4 regions of the Paenibacillus sp. FSL H7-0690 genome follow, and region 2 is predicted to be linked to each of the others. Evidence: riboswitches for the same ligand, from Rfam matches in the RefSeq annotation. Region 2 holds a riboswitch; each other region holds the start of a gene.
What was found. Region 2 has a riboswitch for cobalamin ahead of MHI32_RS02725 (anaerobic ribonucleoside triphosphate reductase). Riboswitches for the same ligand answer to the same signal wherever they lie in the genome.
Positions count from the first base shown of each region.

Region 1 (5,727 bases), 2.5 Mb from region 2:
AGCTGGATGGTAGAGATGGCGGGGATTTTAGTGGTGTCGTGATCAGTGACGAGCTTTACAGTGCTATTGATCCCGTGCAGACGGATCTTTATACAGGTTTTTATGTAGAGGATTTTCCGCAGACGGTAGGTATCGCAGCTGATCTTGCCCATAAAGGCAAACAGTCCTATGAAAGTGATTCTCCGTATGCGATTGTGATCAGCGGCACGCTGTTTGAACTTCAGAAAACATTGTATAACACAATGCTTTTTGCTTCCTTGCTGGTGGGTACTGTCTTTTTTATCGCGGCAGGCAGCTTTCTTTACTTCCGGTTATATACCGATCTTGATCATGATCGCAATCAATATTCCACTTTGTCCAAGATGGGACTTACGGATAAAGAACTCAATCGAATAGTTACGATTCAGCTGTCTTTGTTGTTTTTTGTGCCGGTCGGAATAGCTATTTTACACAGTGTGTTTGCCTTTATTGCGCTTCAACGGTTGTTCTACTTATCTATCGCAACGGAGACAGGCGCGGTGTTACTCGGATATTTGGCTGTTCAAGGACTATACTTCTTTTTTATTCGCAGCCGCTATTTACGCAACCTGAAGAAGAACTTGATATGAGAAATGGGGGTAACAAGATGCAAGCATGGATTACAGATTTTATGGAGCAGTTTGGTTACTTCGGTATTTTTCTGATGCTGGCCTTTGAAAATATATTTCCACCAATTCCTTCAGAAGTGATCCTGCCCTTTGGAGGATTTATGACGACTACGACGAGCTTGACGATCCCTGGTGTAATCATTGCTGCCACGGCTGGTTCACTACTGGGTGCAGTAATTCTCTATTATATTGGCCGATTATTGGATGTGAGCCGGTTAGAGAAACTGGTTGAACGCTGGGGTAGCCTAATTAGGGTCAGTAAAAAAGATATCCACAAGGCTGACGCCTGGTTTGATAAATATGGCTACTGGACTGTATTGTTTTGTCGGATGGTTCCGCTGGTCCGCAGTCTGATTTCGATTCCGGCGGGAATGTCGGGCATGAAATTTGGAGTATTTATGATCTTCACAACGATTGGCACATTGGGATGGAATTTGCTGCTTGTGCTTATTGGCGCGGTATTGGGCGAATCCTGGGAAGACATTGCCGTGTACATGGATGTGTACTCCAATGTAGTCTATGTACTAATTGCTGGCGGATTAGTTATTCTTGGGTTTCTGTACTTCCGCAAACGCAGCCGGAGAATGAACACTGAGGGCTAAGCGGGTAGTGGACTGATAATAGAAATGACTATTAAAAAGGAGGGAAACAAATGGAGCTATTAACGATTATTAAAGCCATTATTTTGGGGCTTGTTGAAGGTTTAACCGAATTTGCTCCAGTATCCTCCACGGGTCATATGATTATTGTTGATGATATGTGGCTGAAATCACAGGAGTTATTTGGACAATATACAGCAAATACCTTCAAAGTAGTTATTCAACTGGGTTCAATATTAGCGGTTGTTGTGATCTTTAGAAATCGGTTCATTGATTTGTTAGGCTTAAAGCGTTTCAGCCGTAAGCAGTTGGATCCTGTAACAGAGGAGCTACCGCAGTTGGAGCAGGGCGGGCATCTCAAGCTGACTCAGGTTCTGGTAGGGTTAGTGCCTGCAGGTGTGTTAGGTGTTCTGTTTAATGATTATATTGATGAGCATTTATTCTCTACCTCAACAGTGTTAATTGGTCTAGTGATTGGGGCTATATTAATGATTATTGCCGATCTGTTTGGGCCGAAGAAGATCAGAACTGAGAGTGTAGATCAGATTACATACAAACAGGCACTTGGTGTAGGTCTTGTACAGTGTTTTTCGTTATGGCCTGGATTTTCACGCTCGGGCTCGACGATTTCTGGTGGAGTACTCCTCGGGATGAGCCATCGTGCCGCTGCTGATTTTACGTTTATTATGGCAGTACCCATCATGGCAGGTGCCAGTCTGTTGTCACTGATGAAAAACTGGCAATATTTCACCATGGACGCGTTGCCGTTTTTTATTGCAGGCTTTATTAGTGCCTTCCTATTTGCGCTGTTATCGATGCGTTTCTTCTTAAAACTGATCAATCGTATCAAGCTCTTACCGTTTGCTATATACCGTATAATTCTTGCTGCTGTAGTATATTTCGTATTTTTCTAAGTCCGTTATAAGGAATCGATATAACAGAAGCCCCAGTAATCTATTGCAGATTGCTGGGGCTTTCACGTATGATGACATCAGATTAAGACACTCAAATGATGAATGATATCGGAGACAGGTGCTGACCGGAAAATAGTAATTCGGTAGGCTTAATAGGGAAATTCGGTTCGACGCCGATGCGGTCCCGCCACTGTAACGGAAGAATCTCGAGCAACAGAGGTCACTGGCAATTTACTACTGCTGGGAAGACTGCTCAAGATGTTGACGCCGCTAGCCAGGAGACCTGCCTGTTTCAACAGCACTGCTTCACCTACGGAAGATAGGGAGGTGTTAGACGTTAACCATGGGTATATCATGGGCGTCTTTCCCTTTGACTTTTTTAGGGAAGGGCGCTCTTTTTTATAGGAAAGCAAGTAGCTTTGGAGTTTGAAATAAGAGATGGAAGAGGGAGTGTATCGAGATGACGAATAAAGTAAAAGTAAGTAATCTTGGATATCCGAGAATCGGAAAGAACCGCGAGTGGAAAAAGACACTGGAAGCCTACTGGCAGGGGAAAATAAATGAAGAGCAATTCCGCTCCGAAATGGCAGCAATTCAGCTGCAGCATTTGAAGACCCAGCAAGAGGCAGGAATTGAGCTTATTCCGGTGAATGATTTTACTTTTTATGACCATGTGTTGGATACGGCTGTTATGTTTGGAATTGTACCTCCACGGTACACGTATGATGGCGGCGACATCGGGCTTGATCTTTATTTTGCAATGGCCCGTGGTAATGCTGAGGCTACTGCCTGTGAGATGACCAAATGGTTCAATACGAACTATCACTATATCGTTCCAGAGATCGGCACACAAACACCACGCTTGACTGAAAATAAACCTCTAGCGGCTTATCGTTTTGCTAAATCGCAGGCAGGGATTGAAGGTAAACCGGTACTTTTAGGTCTGTATACCTTCCTTAAGCTGTCCAAAGGTTACGCAGCGGCAGATATCGCCAAGATTGCTGCACGTTTTGTTCCAGTCTATGTTCAACTGCTACAGGAACTGAAGCAAGAAGGGGTAAGCTGGGTACAAATCGATGAGCCAGCGATTGTTACAGGCATAAGTAAAGAAGAATTAACACTGCTTAACTCGATATACACAGAAATTGCCGGCTCCGTGCCGGGCTTGAATATTATTTTACAGACGTATTTCGAAGCTGCTGAACCGTTGGAGGCACTGCTAGAGTTGCCTGTTCAAGGCTTGGGTCTTGACTTTGTGCACGATGGTGGAGCAAATCTGGCTTCTATCGAACGTCTTGGCTGGCCGAAGGACAAATGGCTGGGTGCCGGAATTATTGATGGACGGAACATCTGGCGTTCCGATTTAGACGCTAAGCTGCAACTGGTAGAAAAGCTCAGTGTTCATGTGCCGCTTGATCGTCTTATTCTTCAGCCTTCTTGCAGTCTGCTGCATGTCCCAGTCACCGTTCAAGGTGAGGTGAAGCAGAAGGCGACAGTTAAGAATGCGTTAGCTTTTGCCGATGAGAAGCTTGCAGAGCTTAGTTTGCTCGGAGCAGCCCTCGCAGATAAAGGAGAAGCTTCTAAAGCAGCGCTGGCCGCTAGTCGTGAAGCTATTGCAGCATTCCGCGCACTACCTGAGCGTGGCCGTAAGGATGTGGCGGAGCAAGTGCTTGCACTTGCAGCTTTGCCGGACCAACGCAGTTTGCCTTTTGCTGAACGCTTAAAGGTGCAGCAAGAGAAATGGCAGCTTCCACTTCTGCCAACCACTACAATTGGTAGCTTCCCGCAGACAGTAGAAGTGCGTCAGGCGAGATTGAAATGGCGTAAAGGGGTCTGGAATCAGGAGCGTTATGATGGATTTGTTCGTGAGCAGATCGCGGATGCAATTACCTTCCAAGAAAAGCTAGGTCTGGATGTTCTGGTCCACGGTGAGTTCGAGCGTACAGATATGGTGGAGTTTTTCGGAGAAAAGCTGGACGGATACTTGTTTACTAGTAATGGCTGGGTTCAATCCTACGGTTCCCGTTGCGTTAAGCCACCGGTGATCTACGCGGATGTTGCATTTATACAGCCTATGACTGTTAAAGAAAGTGTCTATGCACAATCGTTGACGAAGCTTCCGGTTAAAGGAATGTTGACGGGTCCTGTAACTATCCTCAATTGGTCATTTGTACGTGATGATCTCAGCCGGGAAGAGGTAGCCAATCAAATTGCTCTTGCCCTTCGCCATGAAGTAAAAGCGTTGGAAGATGCAGGCATCGAAATGATTCAAGTGGATGAGCCGGCTATACGTGAAGGACTTCCGCTTAAGGCAGAAGACCGTGAGCATTACCTGAACTGGGCAGTGAAGTCGTTCCGCGTTGCTACGAACCATGTGAAGGCTACGACACAAATTCATACGCATATGTGCTATAGCGAATTCAATGACATGATCGATTCCATATCGGCTATGGATGCTGATGTAATCTCCATTGAGACTTCACGTAGCCATGGGGAGCTGATTATCAGCTTTGAGGAGCAGGCCTATGATAAAGGAATTGGTCTTGGAGTGTATGACATCCATAGTCCGAGGGTTCCGGCTGTAGAAGAAATGACGGCGAATATCGATCGTGCGCTGCGGGTGCTGGACCCTGAACAGTTCTGGATTAATCCGGATTGCGGTCTGAAAACACGTGGCTGGCAGGAGACAGAGGATGCACTACGTAACATGGTAAGCGCTGCTGCTATTGCGAGGGAAAAGTCAGGGGTTATTGCATCAAAATAGACATAAATAAATTAGAGCCAGGGTAATTTACCCTGGCTTTTTAGTTCACTTATTTTTTTATAATCAGCTACTTGATAATAATTCTCAATCTTGTTAGAATGAAAAAGAAAAAGAAGGAACCGTGGAGGGTCCCTTCAGGCATTTACTTATTTACTTTCGAAAGTTTTGCAATCTGTTTCTTCTGCGCGTTTTGGTTCTTGGGAGCTGTGGAAAGCTACGAAGATCGATTCAGCGCTGCATTTGTTCTCTTCTGCCCAGTGGGTGCAGGAGTTAACTTCACAAACTACGTCTTTTGCCATGAGGGTTCACCTCCCCTTATAGTAATTGATAGTATCATTCAATGAACGGCTCTGTTCAGCAAGGTGGAGCTTGTCTCAACAAAGCCGTGTCACGCCCTCATTCATTATGAATAGAGGGTATTTGGCTTTTTTTACTAGGTTAGACGTGGTAATTGTACCAAATAATGAGTTTGTAAGCAAATGAGTTCTTTAACTTTCGGGTCACCTTCCCACATCAAAAATATGTCCAATAAGAGCCGCAGAAATGCGGCTTTTTGTGTATTCAACAAGAAAAACCAAAAGAAATTTACCGAAATTCCATATTCCAGTGCAACCTTCCAAGTTTTGGGGCGTTATAGAAATGAGAGACGGAAGAGATCTGTACAGAACATGACATTCCGTAACGTTACAATGCTAGGGATAACCACTACACTTTTGGAGGAATGAGAATGCGCAAATGGGGTCTGCATTACTTATGTTTATTAATTCTTGCGGTGGTATTGGCAGGTTGTGGCTCGGGTGATA
Region 1 is NZ_CP150281.1:5,006,553-5,012,279, reverse strand. Features, by position in the region: gene MHI32_RS22155 (FtsX-like permease family protein) at 1-608, shown strand, start outside; gene MHI32_RS22150 (DedA family protein) at 626-1,249, shown strand; gene MHI32_RS22145 (undecaprenyl-diphosphate phosphatase) at 1,300-2,160, shown strand; cobalamin riboswitch at 2,260-2,466, shown strand; gene metE (5-methyltetrahydropteroyltriglutamate--homocysteine S-methyltransferase) at 2,621-4,924, shown strand; gene MHI32_RS22135 (DUF1540 domain-containing protein) at 5,071-5,223, opposite strand; gene MHI32_RS22130 (DUF4349 domain-containing protein) at 5,652-5,727, shown strand, end outside.
Region 1: linked by a shared signal. The riboswitch ahead of metE (5-methyltetrahydropteroyltriglutamate--homocysteine S-methyltransferase) and the one ahead of MHI32_RS02725 (anaerobic ribonucleoside triphosphate reductase) in region 2 are both predicted to bind cobalamin.

Region 2 (5,727 bases):
ATTGTGCCTGCAGAACTTCAATATTATTAATGTCGATTACGTTATCAAGCATACGAACTTGGATCGGAACAAGTCTTTCTAATACGCCAGCTGGAATCGCCCGTGCTAAGTGAATCGAATTCAGGTTGCAGACTACGAAGTCGCCAGGGATTTTGGAAATAACGATCCGGGTCTGGCCATCTTTAGTTACTAATTCTTCTTGCTCAATAACTGTTGCAGACTGATTCTGCATAATTTCTGTACACAGGTTGGAGGAGAAAACCATACCTTGATGACGGTTTGGGTTAGTCCGGTTCACGGTATCGCGGTAGAACATGTACGGTGTACCTGTTTCTAGCTGTGATTTCATAATCCGTTTCATGATGTCGATCGCAGGAACAGTGATCCGGGATAATTCCAGGTTCGCTGTAGCCTCAGCATATTTTTCACGGAAAGTACCTTTGCCAAGCTCTTCATCGTAGAAATCTTCCAATCCTAGTGGACGGCCATTTTTATCTGTCCAGCCCATGACCTTTTTCACTTCGTGAGGGCAGAAGAGGTTCCAATGGCTGCGCGATTCTACAGCTTCCATGAACAGGTCAGGTAGGGAGACGCCATGGAACACGTCATGTGCACGCATGCGCTCGTCACCGTTGTTCAGCTTAAGATCGAGGAAAGCGAGAATATCTTTATGGAATACATCAAGATAAACAGCTACAGCACCTTTACGTGTGCCCAACTGGTCTACGCTGACTGCTGTATTGTTCAACTGGCGAATCCAAGGGATTACGCCGGAGCTTGTGTTCTTGTGGCCACGGATATCCGAACCACGTGCTCGTACTTTTCCAAGGTAAACGCCGATGCCGCCACCCATTTTGCTTAGACGTGCTACGTCTGTATTGGAGTCAAAGATACCCTCTAGGGAATCGTCTACAGTATCAATAAAGCAGCTGGATAGCTGTCCAGCGACCTTTTTGCCGGCATTGGACATTGTAGGTGTAGCAGCAGTCATATAGATGTTGCTCATAGCCCAATAAGCTTCTTTTACAAGCTCAAGACGTTTCTCAGCTGGCTCACGGTGCATCAGGTACATAGCAATAATCATATAACGTTCTTGTGGAAGCTCCATTACACGGCCGTCAAAATCATGCGCCAAATAACGGTCGGATAGCGTAAGCAGACCGATATAGTCAAACAAAAGGTCGCGTGTATAATCGATACACCCGCCTAGTTCGATAATTTGTTCTTTGGTGTAATGACTTAGAAGTTCTTCGCGATAGATTCCTTTTTTCACGAGATCCGTAATTAGTGGATACAATTCACCGTAAGGCTCTTCTGGATAAGCTTTGTAGCGGCGATGGACGGCAGCTTTTTTATAAAGGGTAGTCAGAAGGGCGCGGGCAGCTGCGAACTTCCAGTTAGGCTCTTCTTTTGTTACAAGCTCTAGAGCGCTCATGGTGAAGGCGTTGCTGATTTCTTCTCCGCTTACCGAGTCACGACGCAGTTTGGAATTCACTCCACGCAGCAAAGTTTCTTTATTTAGTTGATCGAGACCTTCCAGAATACGGTCAGCGTAGACGGAAAGACGGTTCTCATCAAAAGCCAGTTGGCGATTATCCGGTTTTACTACGAATTGCGGCATGGTTAGTTCATCCCTTCTTATTTCAAATTAATTTTCAATATCAAAAATTGATATATTATAGCGCAGCAGGCTGCCACAGAAAGACCTCCGAGCCGTTCATGCTGGCCGGAATGTCGATAATGCGTTGGTTGGAGCTTCCCCGGTAGAGAAGCGTAGTATCTTTCAGTTCTTCTACAAATCTTCCATCTATTAACACCTGACACTGTTTAAGTAGATTCCACTCCGGCGTACCGGGAAGGGCTGTAAGTTCTTCGTACGTATAACCACTGTAAATCCAGATTGAGAACCCTGGCAGTACAGTGCGAAGCTCATGAATGAACCCCAGCAACTCTTCTGCTGAGAAAAAAGGATCGCCGCCTGCCAGTGTCAGACCATCCAGCAAAGGGTTAGCGGCGATTTCTGCGATGATTTCATGTTGTCGTTCTAAGGTGAAGACTTCTCCATATTTAAAGTTCCATGTCTCGGGATTAAAACATCCCGGGCAACGATGGCGGCAGCCGCTGAGAAAGAGGACGGCCCGCATGCCCTCTCCCTCGTTAATCGACTCCGGATAGTAACCGCAAATATTCATAGATGCTTAACGCGATCCCGAACTTCAGCTTGTTTGGCGGCATTAAAGCGGGTCTGATAGTCGCCGGTTAAATAACCTGTAACTCTGCGCAAACGGCGGATGTGCACGTCATTCTCATTTGCGTTGCAGGAAGGACAGTTTGTCCCAATTACGCCTTCGTATCCACAGCTGGAGCAGCGGTCAATCGGATGGTTAATGCTGAAATAACTGACCTGTTGTTCGAGCGCATATTTAATGATTTTGATAAAAGCCGATGGGTTGTTGCGGGCATTGCCGTTTAATTCGACATAAGAAATAGCCCCGGCATTGCAGTATTCATGGAAAGGAGCTTCCAAGCTGATCTTCTGAGCAGCACCCAGATCGAAGTATACAGGGATGTGAAAAGAGTTCGTATAATATTCACGGTCGGTTACGCCCGGAATGGAACCCAGTACCTTGCGGTCAACTTTGGTGAATTTACCGGACAAACCTTCTGCTGGAGTAGCGAACAGGGTGATGTTAAGATCCAGTTCCTCACTTTTCCGATCGCAATAGTCCCGCATATGACGCACGATAGCCAGCGCCTTGGCATGAACTTCCATATCCTCGCCATGGTGTTTGCCGTACATAGCTTTCATACATTCCGCCATACCGATGAAGCCAAGAGACAGACTGCCATGCTTCAGCAGATCGCCTACAGTGTCATCGGGTGCAAGATGTTCGCCGCCTTCCCAAACGCCTTCTCGCATCATGAAATCGGAAGCTTTAGCTTTTTGTGCGGTTTGGATGTGGAAGCGATGGAGAAGTCCTTCCAGCGCAATATCCATATAATGATTTAGATCTTCATAGAAGCCAGCTTCATCTGCGACGGTACGTCTGCCTGTTACTGTGCCGTGTGCCAGACCTAGCCGAACCAGATTTAGTGTATTAAAGGAAAGGTTGCCCTTCCCAGAGCAATGATTACGCCCAAAACGGTCACCGAGCACTCGGGTTCGGCAGCCCATTGTAGCGAACTCCGTATCAGGATCACTTGAATCATAATACTGCAAGTTGAGCGGAGCGTCCAGATTAGCGAAGTTTGGATATAGTCTGCGCGCAGAACATTCAGCTGCTTTTAGGAACAGTTCATAGTTAGGATCGCCTTGCTGTTGATTGATTCCTTGCTTGCATTTGAAGATTTGAATCGGGAACACTGGTGTTTCTCCGCTGCCAAGTCCGTTCATAGTTGCGGTTAGCAGAGAACTGATCACAAGCTGACCTTCTGGTGAAGTACAAGTACCGTAGTTGATGCTGGTAAACGGTATTTGTCCACCGGATCGGCTGGACATGGTATTCAGATTATGTACCATACTTTCAGCCGCTTGCAGGGTTTCGATTTCGGTTTCCTTTAGTGCAAAACGGAACGCTCTTGGATATGACTCCGCCAGATCGGTCCGGCTCATCGTAATCTCGCCCAAAGATTCGTCAGCTTGTCCTTCTTCAAAATAATCCAGACCCTTGCGGAACAGCTTGGCGAAGGATTTGGTTACATAAGGTGCCAGATCGTAATCGAGTTTATTGGCGGATACACCACCATATTGAGCATTTTGCTGGGATTGGAAAATAATCGCTACCAGAGACATAGCTGTCATTATTGAGTTCGGAGGACGAACGCTGCCGTTGCCGGTATTGAAACCTTCACGGAGAAGTTTATCAAACGGGATAAAAATACAGTTCGTCGTTCCAATCGCGTATTGATCCAGATCATGCACATAGACGACATTGTCATCAATAGCCTGCACTAGCTGTGGCGGCATCGTAAAATTGCGGGCGTACCATTTTGAATATTCACTGCCGAACTTGCTCATTTTACCGGAGAAACTCTCTCCATTCAAATTGGCATTCTCGCGCAATAGGTCCATATCCCGACTGTCGATAATATCCCGGCCTAAATCAATGAGCTCTTCTAAAAGAACTTCCCGTGCATTTTCTACTCCATTAAATTGTCTCTCCAACAACGTCATTGTACAGCTCTCCTCTCAGTATAAAAGAAAAACATCTATCATCAAATCCATATATCCATAAGAAGTTGGACTGCTATAAGCAGTCGTATATTTGTTCAGATTACATAAAAAAAGCATCCCCTACCCGAGGATGGCAGAAAATGCCCGATGCGTTATGTAAATATCCACACGGATATTTGCAGAGGTCTCTACGTAGATGACCGCATGCGGACACCATCCCTGTTTCTCGCAGGCATCAATAGTTGGTGTCGTCGAAACAGGTAGGTCTCCTGGCTTCCGTGGGATCTCTCGGCGCCTTCCCAAGGGTGTTCCTAACCCTCAGTGGCATTTGCCGGGAGATGTGGATTCTCAAGCTTCCCAGAAGCTTAAGAAGGCCATCCGGTTACAGTGGCGGGACCGCAGCGGATTCTCACCGCGCTTCCCTATTAAGCTCTAAATCCGGTTAAGGATCAAAGCGCCTGTCTCCACTATATTTTGTTGTCGTTAGATAAAAATAACCCAAGATGTTGTGTTTGTAAACAGTTTTTTAGAAAACCCGCGCGGGGAGCGGGTTCTTTAAAAGTACTCCACAAATGATCCACAGGCTGTCCATAAGTAATCCACAATTGATCCACAGGGAGATGCGAAATGATTCATAAATTGTCCGAAAAGATGCCACAAAGAGTCCATAAATATAGTGCAGATGACCCTAGAATTTGCTCATGAGAAAATACCCTTAGCCCAAAGTCATATTTTGGAGTAATCAGAAGAAATAGAAGAGATAAGGGAGGATAATCTTGCTTAGTTTGTGACAGAGCGGTGGAATTGTTACAATGGAAGGAGACAGCTACTATAAAATTTCGAGGAGGTATTCTCATGCCTATTGCTGAAGTTACAGTTATTCCAATTGGAACAGGCAGTACCAGTCTTAGCAGCTATGTTGCGGATATGCAGCGGGTGCTGAAGACAGTAGAAGGGATTACTTATGAACTTACGTCCATGGGGACGATCATCGAAGGGCCTCTGCAACGCATTTTTGCCGCGGTAGAAGCTTTGCATGAGTCTCCTTTTTCCGCAGGTGCAGAACGTGTCTCTACCTCACTTAAAATAGACGACCGCCGCGATAAACCCTCTACTAGCCGTGGAAAGTTAGAGTCTGTGGAGCGTAAGCTACAGGTGGATTAGCAGTTTAGAAGGGCGGAAAACAGGGAGAATAGGCTTGCGTTTCTGGCTGAAAGTTGTATAATATTTTTTGTTTGGCAGAAAAACAGCGTTAAGCTGGTGTAGCTCAGGGGTAGAGCAACGCACTCGTAATGCGTAGGCCGGGGGTTCAATTCCCTTCACCAGCATCCTTACAAAGTCGATAGTGGCGCGTGTTCCCGGGTTTTTGGAACTGCGCCTTTTTTTGTACAAGCATCAACTTCTAACATTCTTCTAACCTTTAGTCGAGTAAAGTGGGTGTCTCGTCAATTTTCTCCACTTCTTTTCGGGTTCCTAGAATAGAATCTCCGATACATCGGGGCACAGCTTCCTGCAAGTTGGGGAGAACATGTGAATAAGTATCCAGGGTGATA
Region 2 is NZ_CP150281.1:592,396-598,122, forward strand. Features, by position in the region: gene MHI32_RS02715 (ribonucleoside-diphosphate reductase subunit alpha) at 1-1,621, opposite strand, end outside; gene nrdG (anaerobic ribonucleoside-triphosphate reductase activating protein) at 1,677-2,192, opposite strand; gene MHI32_RS02725 (anaerobic ribonucleoside triphosphate reductase) at 2,189-4,174, opposite strand; cobalamin riboswitch at 4,416-4,651, opposite strand; gene MHI32_RS02730 (MTH1187 family thiamine-binding protein) at 5,030-5,338, shown strand; tRNA gene MHI32_RS02735 (tRNA-Thr) at 5,431-5,502, shown strand.

Region 3 (5,727 bases), 340 kb from region 2:
TCTTCTGGTTGTTCCAGTTGCACATCATTCATATCAAAGAGACGGTTGCTATGATTGATCAGACGATCATAGGACACAAGAGCATACGTACCTTGGTCCGTCGCCATATTGTCCACTTTGTCTGTGAGGATATGCTTAAATCCACCCTCAGGTGCAGCAAAGCTAAGTAATGCATCAATAAGCGAATTTCCACTTTTAACAAATCTAGCGTCAGTGTGCGGATCTACGCCTACACCAGTTAAGGCTACAATTACCTGCGAGATACTCTCGCTGCTAGTGCTTCCCCAGCTTGTAAATCCGCCTTGATTGTTTTGGTTATCGGACAGCCATTGGATGGCCCGATCCACGGCAGCTTTTACATCATCACGGGATGCATAATAAGGTGCAAGAGCTTGCATCGCCATCGCAGTCATATCGACATCGGCTTTGGTTACGCCTAATTCCCAGCCACCAGCTTCTGCTGTACCTTTTTTAACCTCTTTATCTAAAATGTACTGAACTAGTTTTTCTCTTGTGGTCTGTTCTGTAACTCCATCAACTACAGGAATCTCATAGTTATGGCTATCTAGCGCAATCAGAGCAAAAATCGGACCATTATTGCCTTGCTTTTGGATATATTGATAATCAGCGAGTGCTTTTCTCAGATCATATCCCGCAACATTTGTGATATCTTTTCCGATAGAGGTAAGTCCTAATATTGCTCTGGAATTCTCTGTGCTTTTATTGGCGTCGAGTTTTCCATCCTCTTTAATGATTGATGCTATTTTCGTTGCTACATTGTTGTAATAAAGATCGTAATAACCGTTAGGTACTGTATAGTTCGCCCGGGCCAGAGAAAGGATCGACCATTCTCCGCTGCCTGTTCCAAACGTTGGATTCTTTACAGTATTTAAAATATAAGCAAGGTTTTTATCTAACTGTTGTTTGACGGCAACTGAAGTTTCCAGTTTGTAAGTAACCTGATAAGTTACATTTGTTTTGTTTCCAGCTCCGTCAAGAGCCGTTACAGTAATTGCATTACTGCCTGAATTCAGAGTAGCTTTATACTCCCCATTTGCAGGTGATAAAGTAACTCCATTCAGCTTCACTTCTGGAGTAATGTCACTATATACATTGTCTGTGACAGCTACTTTGAAGCTTATTTCTTTATTGGATACTTCCTGTTTATCTTGTATGCCACTTACTGTAATAACAGGGGGTTCTATGTCTAATGCATTATTAAGACCGACAAGCGCATGATCTACACTTATTTGAGAGCTTGCCATGTTTTCGAGCACGGAATAGGCTTCATAAACTGCCGATTGCACTACTGGTCTGTCCAAAATAGTTTCTTTATTAGGGGCACTGTTAATCTCGGCGATTTCCGCAGTTAAAGCATCCTTATTGGCAAGTTGAACTGGGATTTCCCCCCAGCCGCCAAGATCAGAACCATAGCCATAAGTGGTGAACTGAGTTCGAATGATGTCACCGTCTTGAGGCTTATAATCGGTCATCCCAAACGGAGGAAACACATTATTTACTGCATACATCCAACCCGACATGGAGGTGTAGTCAAACTGACTTAACCACTCGGGGTCTGCTTTAGTGCTGACTGTATTCCCATCGGCTGAAATCATATCTAAAATATATTGTGGAATATTGACTTCGCTTCTGCCACTATCTTTAACTTCTGATAAATAAAAACCACTATCTATATTTCCTAAATATCTATAATTCCCATCACCTAGCGCACGTGTTATTAAAGATGCGCCATTATCGCCTTCATAAATCGGAACTTTAATAGGTTCCTTAATATACCCTTGGCCTAAGGTGAATTTCTCTACGGATACAGATACATACCCTTTAAGGGTAGAGCTTGCTCCATCTGCTTGAGCCGGGATTACACTTGTAGAGAATGTCGTAATAAATACAGCTACAATAAGTAACCACGCTAAAAACTTATTTTTCTTCATTTTTCCATAACCCTTCCCTTCATACCTATGATAAAAAACAGAATAAACTTTCTCATAACCACAAAAAAACCACTCAACATAAACGTCAAGAGGTTAAGATAGTGAACCACAGTAATAGCTGGCAAACACTATTCAAGCACCTCTCTATCGATCGTAGAGTTTGATGGTGTAACAGAAAAAGGCAGATATTCTGGCTCAAGTATCATCACCCTTGCTGCCTTCCCAGTTTCCCAGTGGCATTTTGCAAGGACTCCTCTTTCACAGCGGCGGGACCGCGCGGGATTCACACCCGCTTTCCATTTAACCAATCTATGATTGTACTTCCGCAACATTCATAGTTGGCACCTATTTCTAATTTTAAATTTTCATGCTTCATCATATCTAATATATATGCTTTTGTCATGTTATATTTCTTTTTTGTATAACGGGCAGCTAGAGATAATCCTATTGAATAACCAATTTCTACGAGTAGGGTTATTCAAATAATTTCTTTATCCAAGTGTGGGGTAAATTAATTTAAATCACTAATTCTTATATGAATTTACCACAAATTAGTAAGGTACTCGCTAAGTGTATTCTATGTTAGGGTATATTCAGAAAGCGTTTACAAAATAAAACTGGAGGTGTTTGTATTCATCTAACCACCGAGTACAGCGTCAAAGCCAGGTCCAAGCATCCTAAATTTATCTCACAAAGGAGAATTCAATGACTACGCGAATCCAGAAATCCTTCTTATCATTGACACTTGTCACCGCTCTTCTGCTCTCTCTGTTCTCATCCATGGCCGCAGCTGCAACTAAGGACGAGCAACAAGCTAAGGCAGCGCCAAAGAGTAAGATCCAATCCTATGTAGACGAAATGCAGCCCGGATGGAACCTTGGCAATACTTTAGATGCTACAGGTGAGGATGAAACCTCCTGGGGCAATCCACGTGTGACCCAAGATCTTATTAAAAAGATCGCCGCTCAAGGCTATAAAAGCATTCGGATTCCTGTGACCTGGGATACTCACATGGGTGCGGCACCAGACTATACCCTAGAAAAGGCCTACCTCGATCGTGTGGAAGAAGTTGTCGGCTGGGCACTGGACGCCAAGCTTTATGTCATGATTAATGTCCATCATGATTCCTGGCTATGGGTAAGCCATATGGAAGAAAAACACGATGAAACGCTGGCACGTTATAATGCAGCTTGGACTCAAATTGCCGATCGCTTCAAGGACAACTCCGATAAGCTGATGTTCGAGAGCATAAATGAACCTCGATTCACCGATGGTGGAAGCACAGACGAAGCAAAAATGGAGCAAATGCTTACTGAACTTAATAACTCTTTCTATCAAATCGTGCGGAAATCCGGTGGGAAAAACGACCTCCGCCCACTTGTATTACCTTCATTAGAGTCTTCACCTACGCAAACAAGAATGGATCATCTCTATAAGACGATTACGGCTCTGAACGATCCAAATATTATTGCGACCGTTCACTTCTATGGCTTCTGGCCTTTTAGTGTGAACATTGCCGGCTACACCACGTTTGAAAAAGATACAAAAAACGATATCACTCAAACTTTTGATAACGTTTACAATACATTTGTAGCTAAAGGCATCCCTGTCATCGTCGGCGAATTTGGTTTATTAGGTTTCGATAAAGACACGGGTGTGATTGAACAGGGCGAGAAGCTTAAATTCTTCGAGTATCTGACTTATTATTTGAAAGAAAAGAAAATGACTTCCATGCTCTGGGATAACGGGCAGCATTTCAACCGTAAAACTTATAAGTGGTCTGATCCTGAACTCCACAATGTATTAATGTCTGGTCTGAAGGAGCGTTCCTCCAGCACCGAAAGCGATTTGGTCTACCTAAAAAAAGGTGCACAAATCAAAGATACCAAGGTTAAGCTGAACCTGAACGGCAATAAGCTAACCACCATTAGTGCCAACGGAAAGTATCTGACCAAAGGTAAAGATTACACCTTAAATGGTGAGGAGCTCATCCTCAAAGCCAGCCAACTTAAAAAGCTCACAGCTGACCAAAAATACGGTGAAAATGCCGTGCTGACTCTGAAATTCAACAAGGGTGTTGCGTGGAGACTTAAGGTGATTGTGTATGACACAGCTAAATTAAGCGATGCAAAAGGCACGACTGAATCCTTTGCCATTCCGACCACCTTTAATGGTAACCAGCTTGCCACAATGGAAGCTGTGTATACCGCTGGTGGCAATGCAGGTCCGCAGGACTGGACTCCATTTAAGGAATTCGGCAATACCTTCTCACCTTCTTATAACACTAAAGAAATCAAGCTGCTTCCCGCGTTCTTTAAAGATGTTAAAGACGGCGAGGTTATCCTGAAGTTCCACTTCTGGAATGGGGATATTATCACCTACAAGATCACGAAGAGCGGAACAAACGTTGTAGGAAAGTCCTCTTAAGCATCGGTCCTGTTAACAACACAAATAGGGGTGTCCTTCGCAGGAACATCCCTATTTGTATTGTACCGATCACATATAAACCTCGTCATACGAAATTATCATCAACCGATAAATTAAATATACGCCAAGATAGGCTCCGGTAATAAGAAACATTGGATTCAAAAATATCGCATGGATCGAGGTCATAAACACAGCGCGATCTCTTAATATCTCGTAAATCGCCAAGGCGGAAATATTTCCAAAGATAATCGCACTTAAGACCGAAACAACATTAAAAACCATACGCCACTTTATCGATTTCCCCTGTAACATCAGCATAACAATGGGAACAAGAATACTACCAAGTACGATTAGAAATTTCATCCAGCTCACCTCGGTAAATTTTTAATCGTCCAATTCCACACTTTCGATTTGTCCATCTGCATTTACCGTCCACTCGATTTCAACGCCATTATTCAATCCGAGCTTGTCTTCATCTTCAATGACTATATGATCAGGAATCGTTAAGGTTTGCTCTTTACCGCCCTCCACTTGAACGGTAACCTGTTTACCCTTAACCGCAGTGATCCTTCCGTCATATTCAATCTGCTGCAAAACAATCTTTTGATTCGGATCTGTAATGGTGACCCGCTTGCCTCCGTCAGTTAGCAGCTCAACCTTTTTATGATAGTTATCTTTTAACGAAACCTCCTTGATAACTCTCTGAACGCTAACCCCCTCTGGAAGTTTCCCAGTATTTGAGCCGGGTGACGCAGATGTTAGAGGTTGTTCTGTTGCGTTATTTGTAGGTACAGGTGTAGTTGCTTCTGCAGAAGGTGCTGCAGTTTCTACTTGAGCTGTTGGAGTAGGCACTTGAGTCTCATCCGCTGCTTTAGTGCAACCACTTAGCAATACCGTACATGCACAAATACAACAAAGAATTGTAGCCCTAGAAAAACGTTGTGTTGTTCCTTTATTCGATATCATCTTTTACCCCCGCATTTTAATGTATTTTTTTCTCTATAGTGGACATAGTTTTACCTCTTATCTTCCTTTTATTCACCAGAATATGGCCATCTGAAAGCAACAGTTAGATAACAATTCATGAATATGTCAAAAAACCGCCCTGATTTAGATCAGTGGCGGTCTCCATGAAATGATGAGATAAATTAGATCTTATTAATTTACAATATGTGTGCCAGCCTGTTGGCTCATCGCAGCTTTCATATTTTCCGGATTGGTAATGATAACTCTGCGTCCCTCTTTTTTCAAAAAACTAAGACTTGCTTCAATTTTAGGCTGCATACTGCCAGCAGGAAAATGACCCTGCTCCGCATATACCAACATTTCTGCCGCTGTAACTTCTTCA
Region 3 is NZ_CP150281.1:927,416-933,142, reverse strand. Features, by position in the region: gene MHI32_RS04175 (S-layer homology domain-containing protein) at 1-1,952, opposite strand, end outside; cobalamin riboswitch at 2,115-2,316, opposite strand; gene MHI32_RS04170 (cellulase family glycosylhydrolase) at 2,658-4,379, shown strand; gene MHI32_RS04165 (transposase) at 4,449-4,742, opposite strand; gene MHI32_RS04160 (hypothetical protein) at 4,764-5,345, opposite strand; gene MHI32_RS04155 (carbamate kinase family protein) at 5,538-5,727, opposite strand, start outside.
Region 3: linked by a shared signal. The riboswitch ahead of MHI32_RS04175 (S-layer homology domain-containing protein) and the one ahead of MHI32_RS02725 (anaerobic ribonucleoside triphosphate reductase) in region 2 are both predicted to bind cobalamin.

Region 4 (5,727 bases), 510 kb from region 2:
TAGCTGCGGCGTCCAGATCTGCGGATATTCTGAGCTTTGTGCTCCATTGGGGGCGGTTCCTGCCAGTGGCGTTAGAGCAGTCTTTTGCTCAAAATGCTGTGAAGGATTATTTGCTAGAAAAGCTCCAGCTGGAGCATGATCCGGTGGCTTCTGTGGCGGAAATTCATGAAATTGTAGATAAGGCAGAAAAAGATCGCCGCAAAGGAACAGGAGTTGCTCCTAAGGCACTCTCCCTAATGCAGGATCTTGCTGCTTCAGCAGATAGATTCTTACTGAACCGCTTATCGCTTTCTGATATGACGCAGGAGGAGCTTCTGGAGGTAGTTTTTTTACGGTATGGTAATGTTGTCGATTGGCAGCCGCCACTGGATAGGATTAGCAAGCAGAAAGAGAATGCGCTGCGTGCCGCTTACCGCTGGTTTGGTGAAGAGAAGCCGAATGAGGAGATTTTTACAGGATTGTCTCCGCAGGAACTAGACGATGTGCAGCTACTGGGTCGTCGTTTGCTAAAAGAGGTGCGTGTTCTGGAACCCTTTGAACGGCTTCCGCTAGCCTTTTACTATACAACTCAGCGTGAAGGGGGTCCGCTGGATTACGATGCGCTTCTGGAGCTGTTAAAGCGTAAAGCCGGTTCCGACAAAGAAATCATCTATCGGTTTTTTGCTTGGTCGCAAGGCAATCCTTTATTTACGGTTTCGAATAAAAAGCTGCAACCGGGTTACCGTAAGGCGATTCTGAAGTATTTCCTGAGCAGTGATCGTGAAGCGTTCAAGAATCGGGAATTCCGAAAGAACTATGTCGCGGCAGCTCGGCCTGCTCTGCAAAATGTGTACAATGAAGCCCGCTCCCAACTGGCTTCCCCGCTGGCGCGCTGGATCAGCCGCAGCCGATTTCGACTCTTAATCTCCGGCTCCATTACGGGTATTCTGGTGATTATTGCAATTATCGTATTCAGTATGCTGCGTCCGGATGATACGAAGACGGCTCTGCCGGGGACAAGCCCTGAGCCGACCCCTGTTCAGAGTGCAGGCAATATGCTGCCTCCAGCTTCAGTATACTTGAAGGATCAGAGCGTCGAAGGAGATAAGGGGAGCAGCATATTGGTGTTCACCTTCGCAAGTGCAGATGACTGTGTGCAGTTTCAACCGACTGAGATTAGTTTAATGTCTTCGTCTACAGAGATAGATAAAAGCTTTAAGGTCGCTGCTACGAATGGGACTTGTCCAGTGCCGTCAACGGATGGGACGGATGAGGGAAACGCTGCTGACGAGTCAGATGCCGCTGGCACTACTGGAGGAACAGCAGAAGGTGCAGATGCTACTAATGCTGTAGCTGATGCATCTCCGTCTCCTACGCCTTCCTCTAATACTGAGGACAGCACTGGGTTGCCTTCCGCAACAGCTGTGACTGAAGGTGAACAACCTTCCTATCAGGTTGAGGTTACATTGGAGCCTGGAGCGACAATTCTAGAGAAAAGTATGATCAAAGCCGGAAGATTTACATTGATCGTAGATCCCGACCCTAATATTCCACCAGCTTCTGATTCAAGTGCTGAACCCTCCCCGACTGCAAGTCCGGATGGAACAGTCGAATAACAAGCTTTCTGAACAGCAATAACTACCGGAAGGTGGCGTATTGCTGTTCATTTTTTTGCTGCCCATACTAAGCTTTTCTATAGACATGCTATGTATTAATAGATATGATTATGGATGTCAAAATAAGATACTACATACTGGAAAAGGTGCAGACTCTATCAATCTAGTCGTCTGCTTAAAAGGGAAGTCCGGTGCAAGAGTCCGGCGCGGTCCCGCCACTGTATGTGCGGAGCGTTTCTTCTATAAGCCACTGCCCCGAAGGTAGGGTGGGAAGGTGAAGAACAGCGATGAAGCATTAGCCAGGAGACCTGCCTTTTTCGTGAGCGTTTCTATTCTTCGTGGGGTAAGAATGTGGAACATATACAGATGGACTGTTGGCAGGAAGCAAGCGCCGCAGCCTCAATTTGTAATCTTCCCTGACCGCCCTCCAAAGGGGCGGTCTTTATGTTATGCGTCTTATTCCCGGCAGTACCCATTCTTATACAGAAAGAGGTTAAACAATGAAGAAAATCATGTCTTCCAAGTTTGTAGCACTTGGGCTGGCTTTATTCATGGTCATTTCAATTCTAGGAACATCTCTTGCTCCGGCGGGACAAATATTTGCAGAAGCGGGCGCTGGCGCCGGTCTGGAGGCAACTGCTGCGGAGCGGATTAATGTTGCGGATGCGACTTATGCGGCTGCAGAATATCTCTTGAAAGGTGGCGTGCAATCGGATTGGCAAGCCATTGGATTAGCGCAAGCAGGGTACAAGCTGCCGGCTAGTTACCTTTCAGAGCTTGAGAAAAAAGTAAAGGATGCAGCTGGCGATTTCACCAATGTAACCGATTATGCTCGAATCGTGCTCGCAGTGAGAGCGATTGGTGCAGATCCTACTAGCTTTGCTGGTAACGGAACGACTCCTGGCTATAATCTGATTGAGAAAATTTATAATAATAGCAAGCTCAGTGAACAGACGCTTAATAATCCGGTATATGCTTTACTTGCGCTGGATTCTGGTAAATATAATATCCCAAGTGACGCGAAATGGACGGCGGATAAGCTCCTTACGGAGATTCTCTCCAAACAGAATCCGGATGGGGGCTTTGCACTAACCTCAGGCGCAAGTGAGCCTGATATGACAGCGATAACCTTGACGGCTCTGGCGGCACATAAAAATAATCCCGAAGCCTACTTAGCAGGGCTACAAGCCGTAGCTTGGTTATCTGCAGCTCAAGATAGCCATGGGGGTTACGGTGACAGTGCTGAAAGTAGCGCACAAGCAATCCTTGGACTCACATCCTTCGGAGTTGATCCTAGTGGATTAGAATACACCAAAAACAAAGTGGATCTAATGGAGAACCTGCTCAGCTATCGTCTAGCTGATGGTAGCTTCACCCATAGCCGTGGTGGAAGCAGTAATATTCTGGCGACAGAGCAAGGGCTTCAGGCGCTGGTTGCCTATAATTTGCTGTATAAAGGAAGCAACAGTAAGCTATACGATTTTTCCAAATCCTCCATTCAGAGTTCACTCATCTACGCTCCAGTAACGATTGAGGGACCACAGGCCACGTTGGCACAAGGGTACGCCTATGCTGGCAACGCACTTGGAGCGTTAGAGAAGCTGGCGCTTCAAACGAACTTGCCGATCACGAATCCTTCGGGCAGTTATGTGACTGGCATCGGAAGTATTGCTGCTGGAAGCTTTGGTGGTTATGACGGATGGATGTATGTTGTATCGCGTGACGGAAAATGGATTAATCCCGATGTAGGCATGAGTGATTTTGTACTTAAAGATTCAGATCAGGTACTGGTTTATTATGCCGGAGACGACACTAAGCTTGTGGATTCCGTTACGCTTTCCAAAGCAAATCTTAAAGAGGGCGATTCTTTTACCGTCACTGTAACTAGTAAGACGTGGAAATGGGACGCTGCTACGAATACTTCCTCTCCTGTAACTGCAAAAGCTGCGGGTGTTCAGGTCCAAATTGGAGCTCACAAGGTAACGACGAATGCTAAAGGTGAGGCCGTATTCTCAGGAAATATGCCCGCAGGTGACTATACACTGACTGTAACTGGCTACCGTGAAGGCAAAGCCCCAACGATTGCTAAATATACAAAAGCTCTAAAAGTGATTTCTAAGAATGTAACAGCTTCGCTAACCGTTGAAGGCCCGGAAGGGTTGATTAGTGAGGGGACTTTGAAAGCCTCCAATGCCCTTGAAGCGTTGCAACAACTAGGGTCTACCGATGATTTTAAAGTAGATATCACCAAATCGTCTTATGGCAACTTTGTATCAGGTATCCATGGAGTTTCGCAAGGTACTTACGACGGATGGTGGAGCTTCGTGGTATCACGCGGCGGGGAGTGGATATATCCAAGTGTGGGTATGGATGCGTTCGAACTACAGGAATCCGATCGTGTGCTTGTCTATTATGCAGGAGAAAATACACAGGTTGTAGATGCTGTGGTGCTTACCCCACCACAGCCAAAAGCTAATGAAGCTTTTACTGTAAAGGTTTCACAGAAAAAGTGGGTGTGGAATCAGGAAAGCTTCACTTCTGATCCGGTTATCTCACCGGCTGCAGGTGTGCAGGTTTCGGTTGGTGATAAGAAGGTAATCACGAATGAACAAGGTATGGCTGTTGTTGATGGGGGTCTCCCAGCAAATAGCTATACAATAACTGTTACCGGTTATGCTAAAGATAGCGTACCGAGCGTAGCGCGTTATACTCAGTCTCTGACTGTCGGATCGTCTGTTATTGCTCCAGCAAAAGCTACCGCTACCCTCTCAGTGATTGGAGATAGCCGGAAAGGAACCATCCTAGCCAGTACAACAGTAGCTCTAAAAGAGGGCGAAACGGCTTATAGCTTACTAGTCAGTCAATTAGGGACTAAGGTAGTATCATCCGGCAACGCTGGAAGCATCTACGTGAAATCTATTGACGGGTTGGCTGAATTTGATGGAGGCCCAAGCAGCGGATGGAAGTATAAAACGAACCGGGATGCGGATCCAAGCATCAGTGCAGACAGTTATATTTTGCAGAATGGTGATACTTTGTACTGGTACTATACCTCTGGAGAATAAGGAAGAGGAAGTTTGATTAGGCGGGCACACTTGGATTCGGAGTAATAGCGGATTGGGTGCCCGCCCTTTTTTATTTGAGGAAAGTCGTTTTATGACAATATATACTTTTATTCGACACAATATTTAAAAAATCATCAAACTCTTAGCCCTTCCGACCGATAAAAATAGATAGATCATAAGATAATGTGAAGGCGGAGTGTAGATGAAAAATTTGAAAGTGAAATACAAAATAGGGCTGCTTTTGGTATTCGCAGTAATTATGGTGAATGCTGTAGGGGGCATAGGCATCATCACAATGAACAAAATGGCCGAAAAGACAAATGAGACATATAATGAAAATTTATTGCCTGTTTCTTACGTAGGGCAGATGCGTACGAATAATAGGGCTATTGAATCCTATCTTTTGGAGCGTTTGATTAGCGTTGATGCCAGCAAAAACAAAGAACTTTCTGAGAGTATCCAAGTGAAGGTTCAAGATAATAATGAACTTATGAACAAGGTGAAAGCGATTCAGTATAATGATCCTGCTATTGTAAGTAAAATCAAAGAGTATGAGTCCTTTTTGCCAGATTATCGTGCACAGCGGGATAACATTATAAAGATTGCTGATAGTAATCATAATCAAGAGGCCTATAAAGTATTTTCAGGCGAATTTAACGAATCCCGTGAAAAAATGATCAACCTGCTTAAAGGAATTAGTGATTCTTTGCTTAAAGATGCTGATGAACACAATTCAGGTTCCATGGCAACCGCTAAGAGCATGCGGGTAAACAATACCATAATGATTACTTTCGCTTGGGTGATTTGTATCTTGATTAGTATTGCAATCATTCGATTGATAACAAAACCGCTTAAAGAACTGCAAGGACTAATGAAGCGGGCAGAAGATGGAGATTTGACCGTGGTAGCAACGTATACCGCCAAGGATGAGATCGGCCAAATTAACAGTTCATTTAACAATATGCTGCAGGGCTTGCGGAAGATGATGCAAGGGATTGCAGAGAGTGCAGAACTGCTGTCAGCTTCATCGGAAGAGATGAGCGCTAGTGCTGAGCAGACCTCATTGG
Region 4 is NZ_CP150281.1:1,098,637-1,104,363, forward strand. Features, by position in the region: gene MHI32_RS04845 (glycosyltransferase) at 1-1,595, shown strand, start outside; cobalamin riboswitch at 1,723-1,926, shown strand; gene MHI32_RS04850 (DUF4430 domain-containing protein) at 2,096-4,660, shown strand; gene MHI32_RS04855 (methyl-accepting chemotaxis protein) at 4,863-5,727, shown strand, end outside.
Region 4: linked by a shared signal. The riboswitch ahead of MHI32_RS04850 (DUF4430 domain-containing protein) and the one ahead of MHI32_RS02725 (anaerobic ribonucleoside triphosphate reductase) in region 2 are both predicted to bind cobalamin.